One region of the Fictibacillus arsenicus genome, then DNA from elsewhere that is predicted to be linked to it. Evidence: riboswitches for the same ligand, from Rfam matches in the RefSeq annotation. Region 1 holds a riboswitch; each other region holds the start of a gene.

Region 1 (3,278 bases):
TCTTACTTTCGTTCCAGATAAAATCACATGATGTTCACTGGAATGCGGACACGTTTTAGAAGAAGCCATGGTCTCACATTTTGTGCAATAGAAGCTGTGTTCAAAGAAGAGTGTGGTGATACCGATCTCATCGGCGGTAAACTGTGAAAAGATCTCCTGAGCTTCATACGTCCCGTAATAACTGCCTACACCAGCATGATCACGGCCAACAATAAAATGTGTGCAGCCATAGTTCTTTCTCACAAGTGCGTGAAAAATGGCTTCGCGCGGTCCGGCATAGCGCATCGCTGCAGGAAATACAGCAAGGAATACACGGTCACTCGGATAATAGTTTTTAAGAAGTACGTGATAGCTTTCCATACGTACATCTGCAGGTATATCATCAGACTTCGTTTCGCCGACTAGCGGGTTTAGAAAGAGCCCATCAACCGTCTCGAGCGCTGTTTTTTGAATATATTCGTGCGCACGGTGCACTGGATTTCTCGTTTGAAAACCAACTACTGTTTTCCACCCTAAACTGCTAAACTTTTTTCTAGTTTCATTTGGATCTAGGTGGTAGTTCTTAAAAGATTTTTTTTCAGGCCGTTTAACGAGCGTGATGTCCCCGCCCACATAAACTGTCGGCCGCTCAAGCAGCTTATTTACGCCTGGATGTTCTATGTCAGAAGTTTTATAGACTTTCTCTGCTTCAATATGCTTATCTGGGAAATAGATATCACCAACCTGCAAGATCCCGTATGTCTCGCCATCACACACGAGCCGAACATCTTCTCCTGTACTAAGAGATTGTGCGGTTTCATGAGTCACTGGCAATGTAATCGGGAGACTCCAAACAGTTCCATCACTCAGCCTGATACGATCTACGACAGATTGATAGTCTGCTTGATTTAAAAACCCGGTTAATGGGCTGTATGCTCCGATGGCTATTAATTCAAGGTCACTAAGTGCTGTTGCATCAAGCTCAATTTCTTTTTGTATGTGCTTATACGGTGTATCCGGTCTAAAACGATTAATTAATGTTCCTCCGTGTGCATGTAAAGTTGCCATATTGTTTCTCTCCTCCTATTTTTCTTAGCCTTCATGAAGACCACATTCTAATTTCCCAGTTCCTGACCAACGGCCGGAACGGAGATCCTCTGGGTCAATAGCGGCTTTAGTGCAAGGTTTACAGCCGATACTTGGATACCCATTATCGTGAAGTGTGTTATAAGGCAGATTATGTTTATGGACGTATCGCCATATGTCTATCAACGTCCAGTGAATGAGCGGACAAATCTTAATACTGCGGAAACGCTCATCTTTGTTAATAAACTGCGTTTTTTTCCTCGTAGGTGACTGTTCACGGCGCAATCCTGAAAGCCAGGCTTTTACACCGTTGAGCTCTTCTTCTAAAGGAATTATTTTTCTAATGCTGCAGCACTGATTTGAATTTACCTTCCAAAGCTCTTTACCATGTTTAATTGCTTGTTCCTCAAGTGTTACAGCTGGTTTTTTAAGCTTAATTCTCAGCCACGGATACCTTTTCTTTGCAGCATTAATCACCTCATATGTTTCCTGAAAATGCAGCTGTGTATCTAAAAAAACTACTTGAGCATCTGGTTTGACTTGAGAAACAAGATCCACTAAAACACTTCCTTCGATTCCAAAGCTGCACGCATATACGAGATCGTCGTCATACATTTCATACGCCCATTTCAGGACATCTAATGCACCTTTCTCAAGGTTGTCACTATTAAACTCTTGAATGTTGTTATCCCATGTTTCATAGGTGAGCAATTTTTTACCTCCTTCATGAAAAACAAATAGACCAACAAAAAGCGGCTTTAACGTTTTAAGGGACATGCCCTTTACGTTAAAACCGCCTCTAGTTTTCTAGTCAGCGCTATTTAATTCGTACCTTCTCGTTTTTTTCGAGTTGAATCACTTTTCCATCTTGCACGATTAAAGTTACGGATCCAAATTTGATGTTGCTCAGCATTTTCTGAAGCTGAGGAAGAAAATCGTTTTCACTCTTTTCGTTCGCCACTCCACTGGCCTCCCTTTTTTACAAAATATCTCTAATAAAACAAAAAACCTTCCCATTTCGGAAAGATAGTGGAGGTAAACGTATTACCTTATCTTCCAAAATGTAAAAACATTCTGCTGGAGTTAGCACCTTACGAATCGCAGGTTGCCGGGTTTCATCGGGCCAGTTCCCTTCACCACTCTGGATAAGAGTTTAATTTTTAAAAATCATATCACATCTGAAACGGATATCAAGCCCTAATTTTTTTATTTCTTGTTTTTTCTGAAAAAATTAAACCTGCAGTTGACAATTTGTCTTCCTGGAACATATAGTAATAACTAAAATTTCATCCGAATTTGCTGATCGGAAAAACCGAAGGCTCTTAACATGACTTGTTAAGGGCCTTTTTATTTTGAGGAGGAATTTGATGAAAAAGTTAATAGTTCTAGCGCTTATTGGACTTATGGCACAGCTGATCGACGGCTCACTCGGAATGGCATATGGGGTTACTTCGACTTCCCTGCTCTTGGTAGCGGGGATTGCGCCCGCAGCAGCATCTGCCTCTGTCCACCTTGCTGAAGTTGTGACAACAGCAGCATCCGGAGTTTCCCATATTAAGTTTGGAAACGTTGATAAGCAGGTGGTTCTCCGCTTAATTCTGCCGGGTTCGATCGGTGCATTTTTAGGCGCTTGTTTTTTAAGCAGCCTTCCAGGAGATATTGTGAAACCATATGTTTCTCTATTTCTTATTATTCTTGGAATCTATATTTTGTTTCGTTTTCTCTATAAACTTGGAGAAAGAAAGACGGCACCCTCTGAAAACTCTTTTTCAAAAAAACAGCTAATGCCCCTTGGCTTACTTGCTGGATTTCTAGATGCGACAGGTGGTGGTGGATGGGGTCCTGTAACAACTCCTGTCCTTATGGCAAAAGATATGAAAACTAGAAAAGTTATAGGTTCCGTTGATACGAGTGAATTTGCTGTAGCCGTTTCAGCTTCTGCTGGATTCTTTATTGCTCTTGGATGGGAGCAAGTTGAATGGCTCTGGGTTGGTGCCCTCATGGCAGGCGGTATCGTTGCAGCTCCGATTGCTGCATGGCTCGTCCGAATAATTCCCTCACACATTTTAGGGGTCTTAGTTGGTGGGCTGATTATCGTAACTAATGTTAGGACTCTGTTTTTGACCATTGGTTTGTCATCTCATGTTATGTTTGCCATTTATTTTGTTCTTGCGGCATTTTGGGCTGTAGGTATCATCTATACAGTAAAAAGC
Region 2 (3,278 bases), 640 kb from region 1:
ATTTTTCTTCTTCCATAAGCGTAATAAGGTGTGCCTTGGAATACGTTCCGATATGCGAACCATTTCTGTCAAAGCTCAGCATCGTATTATAAACGTCATTACCTTTACGGAATGCAACAGATCCGCCAATGAGGTTAATTCCAAACTCTTTTGCAAGGGAACTGAGCCATTTTTTTGCTTTTTCACCATTTTCATCACTGATCTCGTCTAGGCGCGTCAGATCATACCCTGTATCCCAAAGTTCAGGAAGTACTATGGAGTCAGGCTTATAAAGCCGAACTGCCTCACGGATTTTTTTCTCGATATGCTCCATATTTTTTTCAGGATTTCCAAATTGGACATCCACTTGTATACATACTATTTTCATAAAAAAACACTCCTATCTGGCATAGAAATACCAAAAAAAGTCTTTACAGAATTTCCTTAAGCGTATAACATAACTGATTAGAATTTCAAGAACATTCAAATTAGACTGGAAGTGATCGTTTGAAACGTTTTGAACAGGCAGAGGTCATGGCTAAACTGCCAGAGCAATTTTTCGCTAAACTTGTAAAAAAAGTATCACATTATGTGGAGCAAGGCTATGATGTTATTAATCTTGGACAAGGGAACCCGGACCAGCCCACGCCAAATCATATTGTAGAAGCGTTAAAAGAAGGGGCAGACAATCCTGCATATCACAAATACTCGCCGTTTCGCGGACATTCTTTTTTAAAGCAGGCTGCAGCCGATTTTTATAAAAGAGAATACGGAGTTACGCTGGATCCGGAAAAAGAAGTAGCAGTATTGTTCGGAGGTAAAACGGGTTTAGTAGAGTTATCTCAATGCTATTTAAATTCTGGAGATATTGCTCTTGTTCCAGATCCAGGATATCCTGATTACTGGTCAGGAATTGCAATGGCTGGGGCGAAGATGGAGACGATGCCTCTCTTAGCAGAGAATGCTTTTTTGCCTGATTATGATCGTTTAGAAGAAAATGTGCTGCAAGAAGCTAAACTTATGTTCTTAAACTATCCGAACAATCCGACGGCTGGTGTCGCAACAAAAGACTTTTTTGAAGATACCGTTGAACTGGCAAAAAAGCATGATATTTTAGTGTGCCATGATTTTGCGTATGGTGCGATTGGATTTGAAGGTAAAAAGCCTGTCAGCTTTTTAGAGGCTGATGGAGCGAAAGAAGTTGGAATAGAAATCTATACATTGTCCAAAACTTACAACATGGCTGGCTGGCGTGTCGGTTTCGCAGTCGGAAATGAGCAAGTCATTGAATCTATCAACCTTCTTCAAGACCATTTTTATGTCAGTCTATTTGGAGCCGTGCAGCATGCAGCGGCCGCAGCACTCAATGAATCCCAGGAATGCGTGGATGAGCTGGTAGCAACATATGAAAAGAGGCGCAATGCTTTTATCGGCAGGTTAAGAGAAAACGGCTGGAACGTCGAAGCTCCAAAGGGTTCGTTCTTCTGCTGGCTGCCAGTTCCTGAAGGATACACGTCAGAAACGTTTGCGGATCATTTACTAGAAAAAGCGCATGTTGTCGTTGCTCCAGGGATCGGATTTGGAAAAGAAGGAGACAAATATGTGAGGGCAGGTTTGCTTACTTCAGAAGATAGGCTAATAGAAGCAGCCGACAGAATCGCAAAAGTCATTTAAAAAATTGTTGACAGGATCTTCATGGCCTGTCATAATCACAATTAATATTATATTCGAACAATTTGCACTCTTATTAAGAGCAGGTGGAGGGACTAGCCCGATGAAACCCGGCAACCATTCAGCTTATTTTCAGCTGAAAACGGTGCTAATTCTTGCAGTCAAATAGACTGAGAGATGAGAGGAAGCGGACCTGCGATATTTAGTGCCCCTTCCTTTTGGATGGGGCTTTTTATTGTGTTTGAAAGGAGTTTTAACGATATGGGAAAAGTAACTGCGACCTATTTGGTTCATGACAAAAAAGGAAATTTAGATAAAAAAGCGGAAGGCATTGCACTGGGATTGACAGTAGGATCTTGGACGGATCTGCCGCTGCTTGAGCAGGAACAGCTTCGAAAACATAAAGGTGTTGTAGAGAGCGTTGTTGAACTGGAGCGTGACGATGAAGCTGATCGGTTTTTAGGAAACCAGCGTACGAGGGGATTGCTGAAGATCTCTTATCCATCAGCAAATTTTTCTAACGATATTCCAGCGATCTTAACAACTGTCTTTGGCAAACTGTCACTTGATGGAGAAATAAAACTCATAGATTTGGAGTTTGATAAACAGCTGGAATCGAGTTTCCCAGGACCGAAGTACGGTATATCTGGAATACGTGAGATTTTAGGTGTCCATAACCGTCCCCTAGTTATGAGTATTTTTAAAGGAGTGCTGGGTAAAGATCTTTCATTCTTTAAACAGCAGCTATATGAACAGTCACTTGGCGGCGTCGACCTTGTGAAGGATGATGAAATTCTTTTTGATAATCCGCTGACACCGTTTGAGGACCGCATTAAGGCGGCAAAAGAAGTATTGCAGCAAGCGGAAGACCGAACTGGGGAAAAAACGCTTTACGCTGTGAACTTAACCGGAAGAACAAGTGATCTGCGTGATAAAGCAAGGCGCGCTGCAGATCTAGGTGCAAATGCATTGCTGTTTAATGTGCTATCTTATGGTCCAGATGTGCTTCAGGAGCTGGCAGAAGATAAAGAAATACCTCTTCCGATAATGGCACATCCTGCGTTGTCAGGTGCAATCGGTTCATCTTCTCTCTATGGAATAGGTTACTCAGTATTGCTCGGAAAACTTTTGCGATATGCAGGAGCAGATCTTGTACTGTTCCCGTCTCCATATGGAAGTGTGGCACTTGATAGAGATGAAACACTAAATATTGCAGAAGCTTTAACGACAGAAAATATTGCGCTGAAAAAATCATTCCCGGTACCATCAGCTGGGATACATCCTGGATTAACTCCTGTATTGTTCAATGATTTTGGCTTAGACAGTGTTATTAATGCTGGCGGAGGAATTCACGGTCATCCTGACGGAGCTGCAGGCGGGGCACGTGCATTTCGTCAAGCTGTAGATGCAGCAGTTATAGGCGAAGACCTTGAAAATTATGCCGAGAAACACCCGGAACTTCAAAAAGCTTTGGAGTTATGGGGAGGAGTACCTGTAACATGACGCGCAAACTAATCTTCTGCGATTTTGACGGAACTGTTACCGAGAAAGACAACATCGTAGCCATAATGGAAGAGTTCGCTCCAGATGGATGGCAGCCGATTGTGAACGATATTTTAAACGAAAAC
Region 3 (3,278 bases), 1.3 Mb from region 1:
GCCAGACAATCTATGAATTTTCTTCCATCTGCATCTTTTACATAGATTCCTTCAGCTTCTTCTATAGCAATCGGTATGCGTCTAGGGTAGGATCTCGCGTTTGATTCCCGTTTTTCCTGCTGCTTCAGATAAAGTTCGTTCATTTCCATTTGTAAGGTGCTCATGTTTGCTCCTCCTTGAGATTTTGATTGAATTTAGATTACTGAAAATGATTCTCATTATTAATTACATGTATAACCTTAAATGATAATGATTATCATCGTCAATGATGAATTTTCCCTAAGTTCTTTCCATAAATTTTTAAGGCTGGTAGTGGCGCCTGGGTCTTAAGTCTTACAAACTGAAGAAGAACTACGATTTTAACCCGTGAACTGAGAATTGCTTGTAAAAATTTTAGAATCACTCGTAAAATTCCAGAATCGCTCGTAAATTCTATACAATACAAAACAAAAAAGCCGCCAATGGCGACTTTTTCTCAATATTCGTATCAAATCTAAACAAGCACTCCTTCTTCCTTCAATCTGGTTTCTTTTTCTTTCACCAGCGGTATCACTTTCTCCCCAAAGTCCTTCAAATCTTTTTCATAATGTAAAAAGGCTGTCAAAACAAGGTCCACTCCAAGTTGTTTCAGCTCAATAATGCGGTCAGCTACTTGTTCAGGCGTCCCGATCAATCCTGTCTTAAATCCATCATTGTATTGGACGAGATCTTCGAATGTTGAATTTGCCCACATACCTTCTTTTTCCTTAGAAGATTGCCCCGCTTCTTTTACAGCCTCTCCAAATCCTTCAACGGCTTCAACATCAGCGTTCGATACAATATCACGCAGTACTTGAACAGCCTCTTCTTCTGTATCTCGTACAATGACAAATCCATTGGCCGCATACTTCAAAGTACGACCTTCTTTCTTAGCTAATGCTTTTACTTCTTCGATCTGATTCTTAAAACCCTCAGTCGTGTTGCCGTTCATAAAATACCAATCTGAAACTCTCGCTGCCATTTCTTTAGCAGCTTTTGAGTTTCCTCCTTGAAAGATTGGAGGGGTTGGCTTTTGAACAGGTTTCGGCTTCAAAGGAGCGCCATTTATTCTGTAAAAATCACCTTTAAAAGTTGTCTCTTCTTCTGTCCAAAGACTTCTTATAACTCTAATAAATTCTTCAGAACGGCGATATCGTTCGTCATGCTCCAGCCACGGTTCCCCGTAGCCTGTAAACTCGCCTTTAAACCAGCCGCTTACTACGTTAATCGCAGCACGGCCACCAGAGATATTATCCAGTGTAGCCATCATTTTCGCATAAACACCAGGATGCCATAGACCAGGATGAACGGCTGAAATAAGATTAATCTTTTTCGTTACACTTGCCAGTGCTGCTGCAAGTGTAGCCGCCTCCAGCTGATATTCTGCACCATAGCTGGCAAAGAATCGCGTCTGAAGAAGTGCAAAGTCAAATCCTGATTCCTCCGCGATTTGTGCATAACGTTTATTCGCTTCAAATGTCCAGTCTGTTTCCTGCGGCAGCTTAGATACGACCAAACCTCCGCTTACATTCGGTACCCAATACGCAAATTTCAACTCACTCATTTATTTTCCTCCTCAAGGATTTTTCCCTGAATTGGACGCCATTTCACTTAAAATGATAAAATATTTAAGCGATACTGTGTCCTCCTCAAGGATGATAATCGCAGCCGGGGTGAAAGTACTGCCATACTTTCACTCCTTTTTTAATGCCGTCCACCTCCTTAAAATAATAAAAACCCCTCACTCCAAGAAAAGAGCGAAGGGGTTCGAATATCGAAAAAAGTACCCACTTGCTTCTCATCTTCGGAGCTTATTCCCTAAGCTTCCCTGAAATTGGCACCGTGCACAAATGTGCTGGTTGCCGAGGCTTCACAGGGTCAGTCCCTCCACCTCTCTGGATAAGAAGAAATTCGATTAAGTTTTAATTTAAAATTGATTGTAGCATACCTGCACGAATAGTCAAACTATTTTTATAATTTATTTCTGGTTAAAAAGTCATTTTTTACGACCATACTATATGCATCAAGAATTTACGAGGTGCTAGTATGCTGGATTTTTATCAAGCTCAAGAGAATTTATTGGCGATCGAATGGATTCTAAGGGCAATCGTTGCCTTTTTCTTTATGCTGTTTGCTGTAAAATTGATGGGACAACGATCTTTTTCACAGCTTCGTTTATTAGATTTCATTATGGCTCTCATCTTTGGAAACATCATTGCCCATCCGCTTTCTGACCAGCATCTTGGGCTTAAAGGTTCTCTTATCACAATGTCCGTTCTTGTTATTCTTTATGTGACTACAACCATGACTGGCCTTCATTGGCACCCGCTAAGAAAATTAATAGATCCGGCACCTATTCCGTTAGTAAAGAATGGACAAATTTTATATAAGAACTTAAAAAAAGCCCGAATTTCAATGGATGTTTTATTTTCTGAACTGCGAAAACATAGGGTAATAGATATTCAAGAAGTCGCACTCGCTTTGTTTGAATCCAATGGCACCATTACTTCATTTTTACAGCCGCAATACCAAACCGTTATTCAAAAAGATATAAACTTGCCGCCAAAGCCATTCGATTATCCTCAGGTTGTCATTAAAGAAGGAAAAATCAATCAACAAGAACTTTTGGAAACAGGAAAAAATGAGGCTTGGCTGTTAGATCAAATTCAAAAACAGAATACTATACTGCCTGATATTCTGCTCGCAACACTCGATCATCATGAACACCTTCACGTGATGTATTACAAGTAATTACATGTTATTTTGTACTCTTTTTACGCATAGCTTTTTCCAAAGGCAAACGCCACACTTCTTCCTCTCCAGACATTAGAGTGGTCTTAATGAATCCTAAACTCTCATATAGCTTTTTTGCATGATGATTATCCTGATATACGGTTATCCGGATCTCGCAGCACTGATTAAATGACTTTCTGATCCAAGCGATCATTTCAATAATAGCTGCCCTTCCATAGCCGATTCCTTGATATTTTTTATCAATGATAAACCCGTTAATCCAGTACATATCTGATGTTTCTTTTTCATATGCATGCATAATAAAACCAACCATTTTATCTTCAGCATAGATGGCAAAGGGCAGATACTCAACATCAGGTCCGTCTGGCTTAATAACTTTGGCTAGTGATACAGCAGGAATCGGTGCAAACTTGCTTTGTTCTTCCTTTACACGCAGTCCTAATGCTTCTTCCCAATTGTCGCGAGTTACTTTTTTTAACTCTATCTTCATCTTTTATCTCCTAAAT

The links. A riboswitch is a leader RNA that binds a small molecule or an ion and turns the genes downstream of it on or off. The one in region 1 is predicted to bind S-adenosylmethionine.
Region 2: another riboswitch for S-adenosylmethionine. It lies ahead of ABE41_RS08290 (2,3-diketo-5-methylthiopentyl-1-phosphate enolase); the one in region 1 lies ahead of ABE41_RS11400 (YezD family protein).
Region 3: another riboswitch for S-adenosylmethionine. It lies ahead of sfnG (dimethylsulfone monooxygenase SfnG); the one in region 1 lies ahead of ABE41_RS11400 (YezD family protein).

The regions. Positions count from the first base shown of each region.
Region 1 covers NZ_CP016761.1:2,213,822-2,217,099, forward strand. The annotation lists gene sat (sulfate adenylyltransferase) at 1-1,047, opposite strand, end outside; gene ABE41_RS11395 (phosphoadenylyl-sulfate reductase) at 1,072-1,776, opposite strand; gene ABE41_RS11400 (YezD family protein) at 1,883-2,026, opposite strand; SAM riboswitch class I at 2,112-2,217, opposite strand; gene ABE41_RS11405 (sulfite exporter TauE/SafE family protein) at 2,433-3,278, shown strand, end outside.
Region 2 covers NZ_CP016761.1:1,575,851-1,579,128, forward strand. The annotation lists gene ABE41_RS08280 (carbon-nitrogen family hydrolase) at 1-367, opposite strand, end outside; gene ABE41_RS08285 (pyridoxal phosphate-dependent aminotransferase) at 487-1,653, shown strand; SAM riboswitch class I at 1,721-1,834, shown strand; gene ABE41_RS08290 (2,3-diketo-5-methylthiopentyl-1-phosphate enolase) at 1,912-3,153, shown strand; gene ABE41_RS08295 (2-hydroxy-3-keto-5-methylthiopentenyl-1-phosphate phosphatase) at 3,150-3,278, shown strand, end outside.
Region 3 covers NZ_CP016761.1:888,018-891,295, reverse strand. The annotation lists gene ABE41_RS04745 (aspartate aminotransferase family protein) at 1-164, opposite strand, end outside; gene sfnG (dimethylsulfone monooxygenase SfnG) at 494-1,582, opposite strand; SAM riboswitch class I at 1,814-1,924, opposite strand; gene ABE41_RS04735 (DUF421 domain-containing protein) at 2,068-2,769, shown strand; gene ABE41_RS04730 (GNAT family N-acetyltransferase) at 2,777-3,262, opposite strand.